One region of the Candidatus Accumulibacter meliphilus genome, then DNA from elsewhere that is predicted to be linked to it. Evidence: riboswitches for the same ligand, from Rfam matches in the RefSeq annotation. Region 1 holds a riboswitch; the other holds the start of a gene.

The links. Region 1 has a riboswitch for thiamine pyrophosphate ahead of thiC (phosphomethylpyrimidine synthase ThiC). Riboswitches for the same ligand answer to the same signal wherever they lie in the genome.
Region 2: another riboswitch for thiamine pyrophosphate. It lies ahead of thiC (phosphomethylpyrimidine synthase ThiC); the one in region 1 lies ahead of thiC (phosphomethylpyrimidine synthase ThiC).

Annotation. Positions count from the first base shown of each region.
Region 1 is NZ_JAZKTZ010000001.1:1,721-8,669, forward strand. Features, by position in the region: gene pyrF (orotidine-5'-phosphate decarboxylase) at 1-50, opposite strand, end outside; gene V5B40_RS00015 (hypothetical protein) at 174-785, shown strand; tRNA gene V5B40_RS00020 (tRNA-Ala) at 802-877, shown strand; tRNA gene V5B40_RS00025 (tRNA-Glu) at 903-978, shown strand; TPP riboswitch at 1,242-1,341, shown strand; gene thiC (phosphomethylpyrimidine synthase ThiC) at 1,451-3,367, shown strand; gene V5B40_RS00035 (DUF1840 domain-containing protein) at 3,584-3,940, opposite strand; gene V5B40_RS00040 (pseudouridine synthase) at 4,130-4,852, shown strand; gene V5B40_RS00045 (hydrogen peroxide-inducible genes activator) at 4,869-5,783, shown strand; gene V5B40_RS00050 (DNA topoisomerase III) at 5,901-6,949, opposite strand, start outside.
Region 2 is NZ_JAZKTZ010000017.1:9,577-16,525, reverse strand. Features, by position in the region: gene V5B40_RS23035 (6-phosphofructokinase) at 1-2,188, shown strand, start outside; gene pyrF (orotidine-5'-phosphate decarboxylase) at 2,331-3,152, opposite strand; gene V5B40_RS23025 (toluene tolerance protein) at 3,276-3,887, shown strand; tRNA gene V5B40_RS23020 (tRNA-Ala) at 3,905-3,980, shown strand; tRNA gene V5B40_RS23015 (tRNA-Glu) at 4,006-4,081, shown strand; TPP riboswitch at 4,343-4,441, shown strand; gene thiC (phosphomethylpyrimidine synthase ThiC) at 4,554-6,470, shown strand; gene V5B40_RS23005 (N-acetylmuramoyl-L-alanine amidase) at 6,511-6,949, opposite strand, start outside.

The DNA of each region.
Region 1 (6,949 bases):
AGGCTGTTGCGGTCGTGCCAGGCAGCGTTGAGAGCGTGCATGAAGTTCATCGGATGATCATCACTCTTGGCAAAAAACTGCATTCTAACGGCCGTGACTCGGGCCGACGCAGGTGATCGCGCCTGCTGTTCGCCGAAAAAGGTAGACTCGGGGCTTTCGCGCGGGGAAGCCCTTTGAAGAAACTGGAGCACGACGAGTACCTTGCCATGCGAGCGGGCGCCGAAATCCTCGAGGCGGATGGCTTTGGTGACAAGGTCCTGCGCCTTGCCGACGGAACAATCCTCAAGCTCTTTCGCCGCAAGCGTCTGCTCTCTTCGGCAGCCTGGTCGCCCTATGCGCAACGCTTCGCCGACAACGCCGAGGCTCTTCACCAGCGCCACATAGCGGCGCCGGTGATCATCGCCGTCTGGCGAATTCCTTCGATTGCCCGCGACGGCGTGCACTACCACCCGCTGACCGGCAAGACGCTGCGTGAGATGCTGCGCGAGGGCTTAGACCCGGCTATCGAGCCAGGCTTGAAGCGGGCGTTCACGGACTTCGTCATTCGCTTGCACCAGGCCGGCGTCTATTTCCGCTCGCTGCATCTCGGCAACGTGGTCTACATGCCCGATCAGCAATTCGGGCTGATCGACATTTCTGATGCGCGTATCGGACGCCGTTCGCTGAGCAAGCAGTTGCGCGCGCGCAACCTTCGCCGCCTGCAGGAGATCGACGGGGAGCGAGACTGGGTCGATTTTTCTACGGTGATGAACGGCGCTTTACAAGCCCCGCCTCGAACCCTATAATGCGCGCTTCTTTCGAGGGGGTATAGCTCAGCTGGGAGAGCGCTTGCATGGCATGCAAGAGGTCCGCGGTTCGATCCCGCGTACCTCCACCAGCAAGTCGAGAGATTCCTGTTCCGGGTCCCCATCGTCTAGAGGCCTAGGACACTACCCTTTCACGGTAGGTACCGGGGTTCGAATCCCCGTGGGGACGCCAGCGCCACTGCGGTTCGTGCAGTGCGCCTGCACAAGATGCGCACTCCTTTTTTGCCGTGTGCGGGAAACCGCTGTGTGGTGGTCGTCGACCTGATCGTGACTGCCCTATCCAACGCTCGCGACCGCGGGCACTTCGACCTTGATTTGCGAATTTTCCGCCGAGCGCCGCATAGCCACGTCGCGTCAGTGCTTTCCGCGAGCGATGAGTGCTCCCGGACGATGTCGACATTCTTGCTAAATGCCGACAGTTGCAGTAATTTGGGGCGCTCACGTTGGGGGTGCCGCGCGGATCACGCTGTGGCTGAGAGAGTCCCTTCGAACCTGTACGGGTCATGCCGTCGTAGGGAAGCGGAGCGCACGGGGTTTTCAGGGTGCGCAGGGTGTTCTTCACTCCGTCTCTCTCGTCTGTCTGGCCCCTTGCACGCTGCACGCTTGCGTAGCGCTTTTGCCGTACCCCTCTGCAAGGAAACACCATGAACGCTAACGAGAAATTCATCGCTGCTGACGCTCACGTCGACCAGGCCGCCATCCAGCCGTTGCCGAATTCCCGCAAGATCTACGTTACCGGTAGCCGCGCCGATCTGCGCGTACCGATGCGCGAAATTTCTCAGGCCGATACCGACACCGCTTTTGGTGGCGAGAAGAACCCGCCAATTTACGTCTACGACTGCTCGGGACCGTACTCGGATCCGCAGGCGGCGATCGATATCCGCCAGGGCCTGCCGGCGCTGCGCGCGCAGTGGATTGCCGAGCGCGGTGATTGCGAGGCGCTCGGCGACCTGAGTTCCGATTTCGGGCGTGTGCGCGCCGCCGACCCGGCTCTCGACGAACTGCGTTTTCCCGGCCTGCAGCGCCGGCCGCTGCGTGCCAGGAACGGCGCCAACGTCAGTCAGATGCACTACGCCCGGCGCGGCCTCATCACTCCGGAAATGGAATACGTCGCCATCCGCGAGAACAACAACCGCCGCGCCTACGTCGAGCAACTGAAGGCTTCCGGGGCGCAGGGCGAACGCTTCGCAGAAATCCTTTGCCGCCAGCATGCGGGCAACAGTTTCGGGGCCAGCATTCCGGACGAGATCACGGCGGAGTTCGTACGCTCGGAGGTGGCTCGCGGGCGGGCGATCATTCCCTGCAACATCAATCACCCGGAAAGCGAGCCGATGATCATCGGTCGAAACTTCCTGACCAAGATAAACGCCAACATCGGCAACTCGGCGTTGGGTTCGAGCATTCAGGAAGAAGTCGAGAAGATGACCTGGTCGATCCGCTGGGGGGGCGACACGGTGATGGATCTGTCGACCGGCAAGAATATTCACGAAACGCGCGAGTGGATCATTCGCAACAGCCCGGTACCGATCGGCACGGTGCCGATCTACCAGGCGCTGGAGAAAGTCAACGGCAAGGCCGAAGAGCTGACCTGGGAAATCTTCCGCGACACCTTGATCGAGCAGGCCGAACAGGGCGTTGACTACTTCACCATTCACGCCGGCGTTCTGCTGCGCTACGTGCCACTGACTGCCAGCCGCCTGACCGGTATCGTCTCGCGCGGGGGTTCGATCATGGCCAAGTGGTGCCTCGCGCATCACCGTGAGAGTTTCCTGTACACGCACTTCGAAGAGATCTGCGCGATCATGAAGGCCTACGACGTCGCTTTCAGCCTCGGTGATGGCTTGCGCCCGGGGTCGATCTACGATGCCAACGACGCAGCGCAACTGGGCGAACTGAAGACGCTGGGCGAACTCACCGACATCGCCTGGAAGCACGACGTGCAGGTGATGATCGAGGGGCCGGGCCATGTGCCGATGCACATGATCAAGGAGAACATGGATCTGCAACTCGAGCAGTGCAAGGAAGCGCCGTTCTACACGCTTGGCCCTCTGACCACCGATATCGCGCCCGGCTACGACCACATTACCAGCGGCATCGGTGCGGCGATGATCGGCTGGTTCGGCACCGCCATGCTCTGCTACGTGACGCCCAAGGAGCACCTCGGCTTGCCGGACAAGGACGATGTCAAGGTGGGAATCATCACCTACAAACTGGCGGCGCACGCTGCCGACCTGGCGAAAGGGCATCCCGGCGCGCAGATTCGCGACAACGCGCTGTCGAAGGCGCGCTTCGAGTTTCGCTGGGAGGATCAGTTCAACCTCGGCCTCGACCCCGACAAGGCGCGCGAGTTTCACGACGAAACACTGCCCAAGGAGTCGGCCAAGGTCGCGCACTTCTGCTCAATGTGCGGTCCGCACTTCTGTTCGATGAAGATCACCCAGGAAGTCAGGGAGTACGCCGCAGCGCAGGGAGTCAGCGAGGCGCAGGCGCTGAGCAAGGGGATGGAGGCGAAGGCGATCGAGTTCGTCAAGGCTGGCGCCGAGGTGTATCGGAAGGTCTGAGTGCGGGGGAATGACGCCGGACACCCTGCGTCTGAGCTTGTGCTCGCCTCGCTCGCTGGGCGGTTACGGCGCGCCTGCCGCGCTTCATCGAGCACCGCCAGCACCGAGCGTGGTTCGGCAGGGCGACGACGCCACTGATGATGTGATGATCGCCATCAAGGCCACGAGCCAAGGCGGCGATCGACGATGCGGCGGCAGAAGCGAGCCGCGGGCCCCCTAGAAATCCTTGGCCGCTTCCCAGAGAATGTAGCCGTCCTCCTTGCGCGTCCACTCCAGGAGTTCGATCAGCGGGAAGGCGCGCTGAGCCAATCCGATCGGCGGACCGTCGGCCCTTTGATCGTCGTTGCTGTCGTCATCTTGGGCGGGGGTACCGGTCTGAGGCAGGAAGGCTTGCCGTTGCTCGCCGCCGCCAGCAACGGCGCGCCGCAGGCGTTCGATGGCTTCGGGCAACTGCTCGCTGGTAATCACGCCGCGCGCGGTGCAGTCCTTGTGCAGGATTTCGAGCAACTGGCGGGCGGCCGGAGAGAACATCATGATCTGCCCGGAGGTGCTCGAGTTGAATTTGACCAGCATGCTCGGCTTCCCTTCAGATTGGGTTCAATGCCTTCCATTGTCCTCGTTGCGGCGGGGAAGAACAATAGCCGGCGATGGGACGGAGCGCGGGGTCGTGTACACTGCGGACATGAGTACAATTCTTACGTCACGGAAAGCTCGCGGCCTACGCCGCACCTTGGCTTGCTGCGCCACTCTTGAGCGGTTTCGATGATCGAACTGGAGCGTCTGCTGCGCTCGCAGGGCTTTGGCAGCCGGGCTGACTGCCGCGCACTGATTCGGTCGGGGAGCGTCAGCGTTGCCGGGCAGCCCTGCGCTGATCCCTTTGCCCGCTTCGAGGCCGAGGGCCTGCGCTTTGCGGTAGACGGAGTTGCCTGGCTTTATCGGCGTTTCGCGTATCTGGCGCTGCACAAACCAGCAGGCCATGAATGCTCGCAGCGACCCTTACACCACCCCAGCGTCTACTCGCTGCTTCCCGATCCTCTCATCAAGCGTGGCGTGCAAGCGGTCGGTCGGCTCGACGAGGACACGACCGGGTTGCTGCTATTGACTGACGACGGTCAGTTCATTCACCGCTTGAGTTCACCAAAAAAGGCGGTGCCCAAGGTCTATGAGGTGACAACGCGGCATGTGGTCGACGCGTCACAGATGGGTGCGCTGCTGAGTGGCGTGGTGCTGCATGACGACCCCGAGCCGGTTACCGCGTTGGACTGCACTCTTCTCGGCGAGCGCTGCCTGCGCTTGACGGTGACGCAGGGTCGCTATCATCTGGTCAAGCGCATGCTTGCTGCGGCCGGCAATCGGGTCGAGGCATTGCATCGGACGAGCATCGGCGGTTTCAGCTTGCCGGCGTCGCTCGAGGTTGGGCGGTGGATGTGGCTGGAAGCGGCGGAGCTGGCACTGCTGGCGGCCGACAAGGGTGGCTCTTTCTGAAAGGGGAGGATCGGCAGTGACCTTGACCGAGTTGCGCTACATCGCGACGCTGGCCCTCGAGAAGCACTTCGGTCGGGCCGCGGAAAAATGCCACGTCAGCCAGCCGACCTTGTCGGTGGCCTTGAAGAAGTTCGAGCAGCGCTACGGAGTGATTCTCTTCGAGCGGTCTTCGGCTGAAGTGCGGCTGACGATGCTCGGCGAACAGATTGCCGCTCAGGCGGAGCGGGTTTTGGACGAGGCGAGCAGGCTGAAGGAGCTCGTCGAACAGGGCAAGGACCCCTTGCTTGGACCGTTGCGCCTGGGGGTCATCTACACAATTGCGCCATACCTGTTGCCCCGCCTGATTCCGGCTTTGCACTTGCGTGCGCCGCGGATGCCGCTCTTTCTGCATGAGAATTTCACAGTAAACCTGAGCGCGCAGTTGCGTCGCGGCGAACTTGACGCGATCGTCGTCGCCTTGCCATTTGCGGAAGCAGGGATCGTTTCACGGGTGGTTTACGAGGAGCCTTTTTGCATGGTCTTGCCGAGCGGGCATGGGCTGACGCAGCAAACCCTGATCGACCCCAATGAGGTGGCGTCCGAGAACCTGCTCCTGCTCGGCAACGGTAATTGTTTTCGCGATCAGGTGGTCCAGGCGTGCCCACAGCTTTCCGGCCCAGGCGGTACCGACGGGGCGAGCGAGGGAAGCTCGCTCGAAACGGTGCGCTACATGGTGGCCAGTGGCGCCGGAATCTCTGTGGTGCCGGCCTCCGCGGCGGCGGCGTGGCCGCGTGATGACCTGTTGCTGGAGTTCCGCAATTTCAGCGAGCCGGCACCGCTTCGCCAGGTGGTGATCGCCTGGCGGGCGACCTTCCCGCGGCCGCAGGCGATCGACGTCTTGCGTGCGGCGATCCTGGACGCACCGCCGCCCGGAGTGATTGTCCGCGATTAGTGTCCGGTGAACGGCTTTTCGGCCGGGCGATTCCGGGGCTGCGGCCCGCCGCGCCGCTGTTTCACGTGAAACAGCGGCGCAACACGGCAGCAAGGCTGCCTTGTTGCGGGTGTGCTCCTAGTCGGCCACCTTCTTGCGTGCGCTGGCGCTGGTTGTTTCGCTGCCTTCCGGCGTGTTGTTGTCAGTCTTCGCGGTGGCCACTCGGGGCTTCCTGGTCGTTGCCTTGGGTTCCCGTTTCTCGAACTCGAAGCCGACTTTTCCATCGCCGCCGCGGACCAGATACGCGGAGAACTTCCGCCGGGTGCGTGCCGAGACGAAGCCGCGCAGGAGGTCGGTCCGCCCGCTGCTCAGCAGCTTTTGCATCTGTTCGGGTTCGATCTGCTGCTGGAGAATGATCGTTCCCGATCGGAAGTCGCAACTCTTGTTCGGTCCCTGCGATTTCTCGCAAACGTAGGCCATGCCGTGCGCGAATACTCGTGCGCCGCACTTCGGGCAGGCGCCCTGGGCTTCGCTTTGCGAGAAGTCGACTTCTTCGGCGGCGTCCCCAGCGCTTCCCTGGCCGAAGTCGAACTCAGGGGCGTTGTCGGCGTTAAGCTTGATGATCGCGTTGAAAGGGCGTCCCATCTTGTTGCGGAAGCCGGTCAAGGGGCCGATCCTGCGTTCGGTGAGCAGCTCCTCGATCTCGCTACCTTCGAACTGGCGGCCGGCGACGATCTTCCAGAGTGCGAAGTCACAGGCCTGGCACTGAAACTTCTTGTAGGTTTCCTTGATCAGACCGCCGCACTTGGGGCAAGGGGTCGTCAGTTCGCCGAAGTCGCCGGGGATGGTGTCGCTATCGTAGCTCTTGGCGCGAGCAACGATGCGCTCGGTCATTGCCGCGATCTCGCCCATGAATTCCTTGCGCGACATCTCGCCGCTTTCCATGCGCGCCAGCTTCCATTCCCATGCCCCGGTGAGCTCGGGCGCCGTCAGCTCGGGAATGCCGAGGCCGTTGAGCAGCGTCATCAGCGAGAAAGCCTTGGCCGTCGGCTGCAGTTCGCGGCCGTCGCGGTGAAGATACTGTTCGGCGATCAGGTTCTCGATGATTTGCGCGCGTGTCGCTGGCGTCCCGAGGCCGCGTCCGGCCATCGCCGCGCGCAACTCCTCGTCGTCCATCGACTTGCCCG
Region 2 (6,949 bases), on a different contig from region 1:
AGTCCGCGCGGCGTTGCACCGGGGCGTCGGCGTGCACGCCATTCTTGAGGGCTATCAGGGCATGGTGGATGGCGGCGACCGCATTCGCTCACTTTCCTGGGACGATGTCGGCAGCATTCTACACCGGGGCGGAACGATCATCGGGACAGCGCGCTGCCCGGCGTTTCGCGAGCGCGACGGCCGGCTGACCGCAGCCAGAAACCTCCTCCAGCACGGAATCGACCGGCTGGTGGTGATCGGCGGCGACGGTAGCTTGACAGGTGCCAACTTGTTTCGGCAGGAGTGGCCGAGTCTCTTGGCGGAACTGGTTCAGCGCGGCGAGATCGACGAGATCACCGCGCAACGGCATCCGGCACTGATGATTACCGGCTTGGTCGGCTCTATTGACAACGACATGGTTGGCACCGACATGACCATCGGTGCCGATTCAGCGCTGCACCGAATCGTCGAGGCCATTGACGCCATTAGCAGCACGGCCGCCAGCCACCAGCGTACATTCGTGGTTGAGGTGATGGGCCGCCACTGTGGCTATTTGGCCCTAATGAGCGCGATCGCCGGCGGTGCGGACTATGTCCTGATCCCGGAAAGTCCGCCGCCAGACGACTGGCAGGAAGAGATGTGCGAGCGTTTGCGCAGCGGTCGGGCGGCCGGTCGCCGCGATAGTATTGTCGTTGTCGCCGAAGGGGCGTGCGACAAGGAAGGCCAGGCGATCACTAGCGAGCAGGTGCGGCAGGTGCTTCAAGACCGGCTTGGTGAGGACACGCGGGTGACTATTCTCGGCCACGTTCAGCGCGGCGGCACGCCAAGCGCCTTCGATCGTTGCATGAGCACACTGGTCGGCCACGCCGCCGTTCAGGAGCTGTTGTCGGCCACCGAGGACAGTGAACCGCAAATGGTTGGTATGCGCTACAACCGGGTACGACACGCGCCCTTGATGCTTTGCGTGGAGCAAACTCAAAACGTAGCCAGAAGAATTGCCGCGCATGACTATGCGGCAGCAATGGAGTTGCGCGGCAGCAGCTTTACGGAGATGTTTCATACTTTCAAGGCGATGGCTGGCGCGCCGCCCAGTGTCAAAGCGCCGGTTCGCCGGCGCCGGCTAGCTGTGCTGCACGGCGGTGGGCTTGCGCCAGGGATGAATACCGCGGCGCGCGCCGCCGTTCGGCTCGGGCTGGATCGCGGCCACACGATGCTCGGAGTGCGTGGCAGTTTCGAGGGTCTGCTGGCCGGCCGGATCGACGAGCTAAGTTGGGGCGACGTAGAGGGTTGGGCGGCCATGGGCGGCGCCGAACTAGGTACGACCCGGCAGGCGCCGACCGTCGAGCAGCTGTATACCGTGGCGCGCGCGCTAGAAACTCACGGCATAGACGGCTTGCTGATCATCGGTGGCTGGCTGGCCTACCGGGTCGCCCATACTCTGTACAGCGAGCGAGAACGCTATCCGGCCTTCAAGATTCCGATGATTTGTCTGCCCGCGAGCATTGACAACAACCTCCCCGGTTCGGAGCTGAGCATTGGCGCCGACACTGCTCTCAACGCCATCGTTGAGGCCCTCGATCGCATCAAGCAGTCGGCGATGGCAGCGCGGCGTTGCTTCGTGGTCGAAGTAATGGGCCGCTACTGCGGCTACCTGGCGCTGATGAGTGGTCTGGCAAGCGGCGCCGAGCGCATCTATCTGCCCGAAGAAGGGGTCTCGCTCAAGGACCTGCAAGCAGACGTGGAACGGATGATCGAGAGCTTTCATGGCGGTCGGCGTTTCTACCTCACGATTCGTAACGAACGTGCAAACGCCCAGTACACGACCGATTTCATGTGCCGGCTGTTCGAGGAGGAAGGCCACGGCCTGTTCGACGTGCGCCAGGCGATCCTGGGTCATGTCCAGCAGGGGGGTAACCCGTCTCCGTTCGATCGCGTGCTGGCCACCCGTCTGGCGGCTCATTGTATCGATTTCCTGACCGCGGAACTGCAGCGCGGCTCGGCCGCCGGGGCCTATATTGGCCTGGTCGAAGGCAAGGTGATGATCTCTGCGATCAACCGTATGCATGACGTCGTTGATCTGCAGCATCGGCGGCCGACGCAGCAATGGTGGCTGGATTTGCAGCCGGTCATGCGGACCATGGCGAAGCCGAAAGAGGAAGCTGTGGATGCCTGCCCCGGCCTGCTCGTCGCCGGAGAGCTCCGGCGATAGGCATTCCGCGACCTTGACGAGCGGGCTCTTGAAAGCCCCCACTTCTGCTCCAGGAGCATAGGAAGAGAAAGCGGACGGCGCCAGTACTCGAGGTCATCAGCCTCCTTGCTTTTGTGGCCTCCGCACTGCTCGTCCGCAGCCGCTAAGCTGCCTGGCGATAGGTGTTGATCGCATCGCGAGTGGCCATGGCCACTCGCCGTGCCGCGGCTGCGAAATCTTCTTCGTTGCCGGCATAGAGGATGGCGCGCGAGGAATTGATCAGCAGGCCGTCGCCCGTTGCCGTACAGCCGGCGCGGACGGTAGCTTCGATGTCGCCGCCCTGGGCGCCGATTCCCGGCACGAGCAGGGGCATGTTGCCGGTAAGTTCGCGGACGCGGGCGATTTCGCCAGGGAAGGTGGCGCCGACGACGAGCGCGCACTGGCCGCTCTGGTTCCAGTTGCCGCTGATCAGGCGGGCGAGGCGCTCGTAGAGCTTTTCACCACCGACGTCGAGGAACTGCAGGTCGCTGCCGCCGGGGTTCGAGGTTCGGCAGAGCAGGATGATGCCCTTGTCGCCGTAAGCCAGATAGGGTTCGATGGAGTCGCGTCCCATGTAGGGGTTGACGGTCAGCGCGTCCGCTTTGAAACGTTCGAAGGCTTCGATGGCGTATTGCTCGGCGGTACTGCCAATGTCGCCGCGCTTGGCATCGAGGATTACCGGTATCGTCGGGTGGGCGCTGTGAATGTGGCCGATCAGTGCTTGTAGCTGGTCTTCGGCGCCCTGGGCGGCGAAATAGGCGATCTGCGGTTTGAACGAGCAGACCAGATCGGCGGTGGCGTCGACGATTCCTTTGCAGAAAGTGAGAATGGCGTCAGGCTGGCCGCGCAAGTGGGCCGGGAAGCGCGCTGGGTCGGGGTCGAGGCCGACGCACAGCAGACTATTGCGGTCCTGCCAGGCGGCGTTGAGGGCGTGCATGAAGTTCATCGGATGATCATCGCTGGTAAGAAAAACTGCATTCTAACGGCCACGACTTGATCAGATGGCGGCGATCCTGCCTTGCCTTCGGCGAAAAAGGTAGACTCTGAGTCTTTTGAGTACGGAGGCAGCTTGAAGACACTGGAGCACGACGTCTACCTTGCCATGCGCGCCGGGGCGGCTGTTCTTGAGGCAGACGGTTTTGGGGACAAGGTCTTGGGGCTTGCTGACGGGACGATCCTCAAGCTCTTTCGCCGCAAGCGCCTGTTTTCGTCAGCAGCCTGGTCGCCCTATGCACAACGCTTTGCCGACCATGCCGAGGCTCTCCACCAGCGCCACATTCCGGCGCCGGTGATCATCGCTGTGTGGCGAATTCCTTCGATTGGGCGCGATGCTGTGCACTACCAGCCGCTGGCCGGGAAGACGCTGCGTGAAATGCTGCGCGAGGGCCTTGACCCGGCGATAGAGCCGGGCTTGAAAGCGGCGTTCACGGATTTCATCATTCGTTTGCATGAAGCCGGCGTGTATTTTCGCTCCTTGCATCTCGGCAACGTGGTTTACACGCCCGATCAGGAATTCGGGCTGATCGACATTTCCGACGCACGCATTGGGCCGCGCTCGCTGAGCAAGCAGCTACGCGCGCGCAACCTTCGCCGCTTGCAGGGCATCGACGGAGAGAGCGACTGGGTGGATTACTCCGTGGTGATGAACGGTGCTTTACAAGGCAGGCCTCGAACCCTATAATGCGCGCTTCTTTCGGGGGGGGTATAGCTCAGCTGGGAGAGCGCTTGCATGGCATGCAAGAGGTCCGCGGTTCGATCCCGCGTACCTCCACCAGCAAGGCGAAAGATGTCAGTTCCGGGTCCCCATCGTCTAGAGGCCTAGGACACTACCCTTTCACGGTAGGTACCGGGGTTCGAATCCCCGTGGGGACGCCAGCGCTACTGCAGTTCTTGCAGGCGCCACGCACAACGAGGTCGAGGCTTTGCTTGCCGCCTACCGGGAACCCGGGGCAGCCATCGCGTGCTCGGTTTAGGGTGCCAAATCCACAGCTTACGGCGGCGAGTGCGTCGCTATTGACTCGGCAGTTATCCGCTGATCACCAATAATGGTGTCCGCGGCGTGCTTTTCCGTAGCAGCGAGCGTGGCCGAAAGATATCAATATTCTTGCCAAAGTCCAGCGATTCCAGTAACTTGGGCGCTCACGTTGGGGGTGCCGCGCTGCTAGGGTGTGGCTGAGAGAGTCCCTTCGAACCTGTACGGGTCATGCCGTCGTAGGGAAGCGGAGCGCACCATGTTTGCTTTGTGCGCAGGGTGATAGCCTTCACTCCGTCTCGCTCGTCTTGCCGACCCCTTGCACGCTGCACGTTTGCGTAGCGCTTTTGCCTTACCCCTCTGCAAGGAAACACCATGAACGCTAACGAGAAGTTCATCGCCGCTGACGCTCACGTCGACCAGGCTGCGATCCAGCCCTTGCCGAATTCCCGCAAGATTTACGTTACCGGAAGTCGCGCTGATCTGCGCGTGCCGATGCGCGAAATTTCTCAGGCCGATACCGATACCGCTTTCGGCGGCGAGAAAAACCCGCCGATTTATGTTTACGACTGCTCGGGACCGTACTCCGATCCGCAGGCGACGATCGATATCCGCCAGGGCCTGCCGGCGCTGCGCGCGCAGTGGATTGCCGAGCGTGGTGATAGTGAGGCGCTCGGCGGCCTGAGTTCTGATTTTGGGCGTGTTCGCGCCGCTGATGCGGCGCTCGACGATCTGCGTTTTCCCGGTCTGCAGCGCCGCCCGCTACGCGCCCGGGGTGGCGCCAACGTCAGCCAGATGCATTACGCGCGGCGTGGCATCATCACTCCGGAAATGGAATACGTCGCCATTCGCGAAAACAACAATCGCCGCGCCTACATCGAGCAATTGCAGGCTTCCGGGCCTCAGGGCGAACGTTTCGCCGAGATTCTCTGCCGTCAGCATCCTGGCAACAGTTTCGGCGCCAGTATTCCGGAGGAGATCACGCCGGAGTTCGTGCGTTCGGAAGTGGCTCGTGGGCGAGCGATCATTCCCTGCAACATCAATCACCCGGAAAGCGAGCCGATGATCATCGGTCGTAACTTCCTGACCAAGATCAATGCCAATATCGGCAATTCGGCGCTGGGTTCGAGCATTCAGGAAGAGGTCGAGAAGATGACCTGGTCGATCCGCTGGGGCGGCGACACGGTGATGGATCTATCGACTGGAAAGAACATTCACGAAACGCGCGAGTGGATCATTCGCAATAGCCCCGTACCGATCGGCACGGTGCCGATCTACCAGGCGCTAGAGAAGGTCAATGGCAAGGCTGAAGACCTGACCTGGGAGATCTTCCGCGATACCTTGATCGAGCAGGCCGAGCAGGGCGTCGACTACTTCACGATTCACGCCGGGGTGTTGTTGCGCTATGTGCCGCTGACCGCCAACCGGCTAACCGGCATCGTTTCGCGCGGTGGTTCGATCATGGCCAAGTGGTGTCTCGCGCACCACCAGGAGAGTTTCCTGTACACGCACTTCGAAGAGATCTGCGCGATCATGAAAGCCTACGATGTGGCTTTCAGCCTCGGTGATGGCTTGCGTCCGGGGTCTATCTACGATGCCAACGACGCCGCCCAACTAGGCGAACTGGAAACGCTCGGCGAGCTGACCGACATCGCCTGGAAGCACGACGTGCAGGTGATGATCGAGGGTCCGGGCCATGTGCCGATGCACATGATCAAGGAGAACATGGAACTGCAGCTCGAGCAGTGCAAGGAAGCGCCGTTTTACACCCTTGGCCCCTTGACCACCGATATCGCTCCTGGCTACGACCACATCACCAGCGGTATCGGTGCGGCGATGATTGGCTGGTTCGGTACCGCCATGCTCTGCTACGTGACGCCAAAAGAGCACCTCGGGCTGCCGGACAAGGACGATGTGAAGGTGGGCATCATTACCTACAAATTGGCGGCACATGCTTCCGATCTGGCGAAAGGCCACCCGGGTGCGCAGATTCGCGACAACGCGCTGTCGAAGGCGCGCTTCGAGTTTCGCTGGGACGACCAGTTCAACCTGGGCCTGGACCCCGACAAGGCGCGCGAGTTTCACGACGAGACCCTGCCCAAGGAGTCGGCCAAGGTGGCGCACTTCTGCTCGATGTGCGGCCCGCATTTCTGTTCGATGAAGATCACCCAGGAAGTCCGGGAGTTCGCCGCGGCACAGGGAGTCAGTGAGGCACAGGCGCTGAGCAAGGGGATGGAGGCGAAAGCGATCGAGTTCGTGAAGGCCGGTGCAGAGGTGTATCGAAAGGTCTGAACGCGGGGCTTCAGCGCCGGCAGCGGGCCTTGCTTGCCGCTCAGGGGGATGGCACGGTCGCTGCTGGCGCGGCCTTCTGCGGCTTGCCGTTCGACCCCTGAGCAGCGTACAGGCAGGCGGCGATGCCGGTGGCGATGCCGTCGGCCATGCGTGCCTGGCGGCTGGCGTCGAGCAGCAACAACTCCTCGTCACGGTTTTTGATCACTCCCGCTTCGAAGAGTACCGCCGGTAGCGTCGTGCGGTAGAGGACGACAAGCTTGTCGTAGTAGTGCACCGCGTTGGTTGCGTCGGCCACCGCGCGCGGTGTTCCGGAGGGCGGATTGGCATGATGGCGGGCGGGCTGGAAACCCATCCGCCGCAGGCGGGCGCCGATTGCTGACGCACAGCGCAGGCTGGTCGCCAGATCGGGGCTGTCATGTGAAACGAAGAGCGCGAAGCCGCTGTAGTCATCGCTGTAGGTCTGCGGGCTTCCCTGCCAA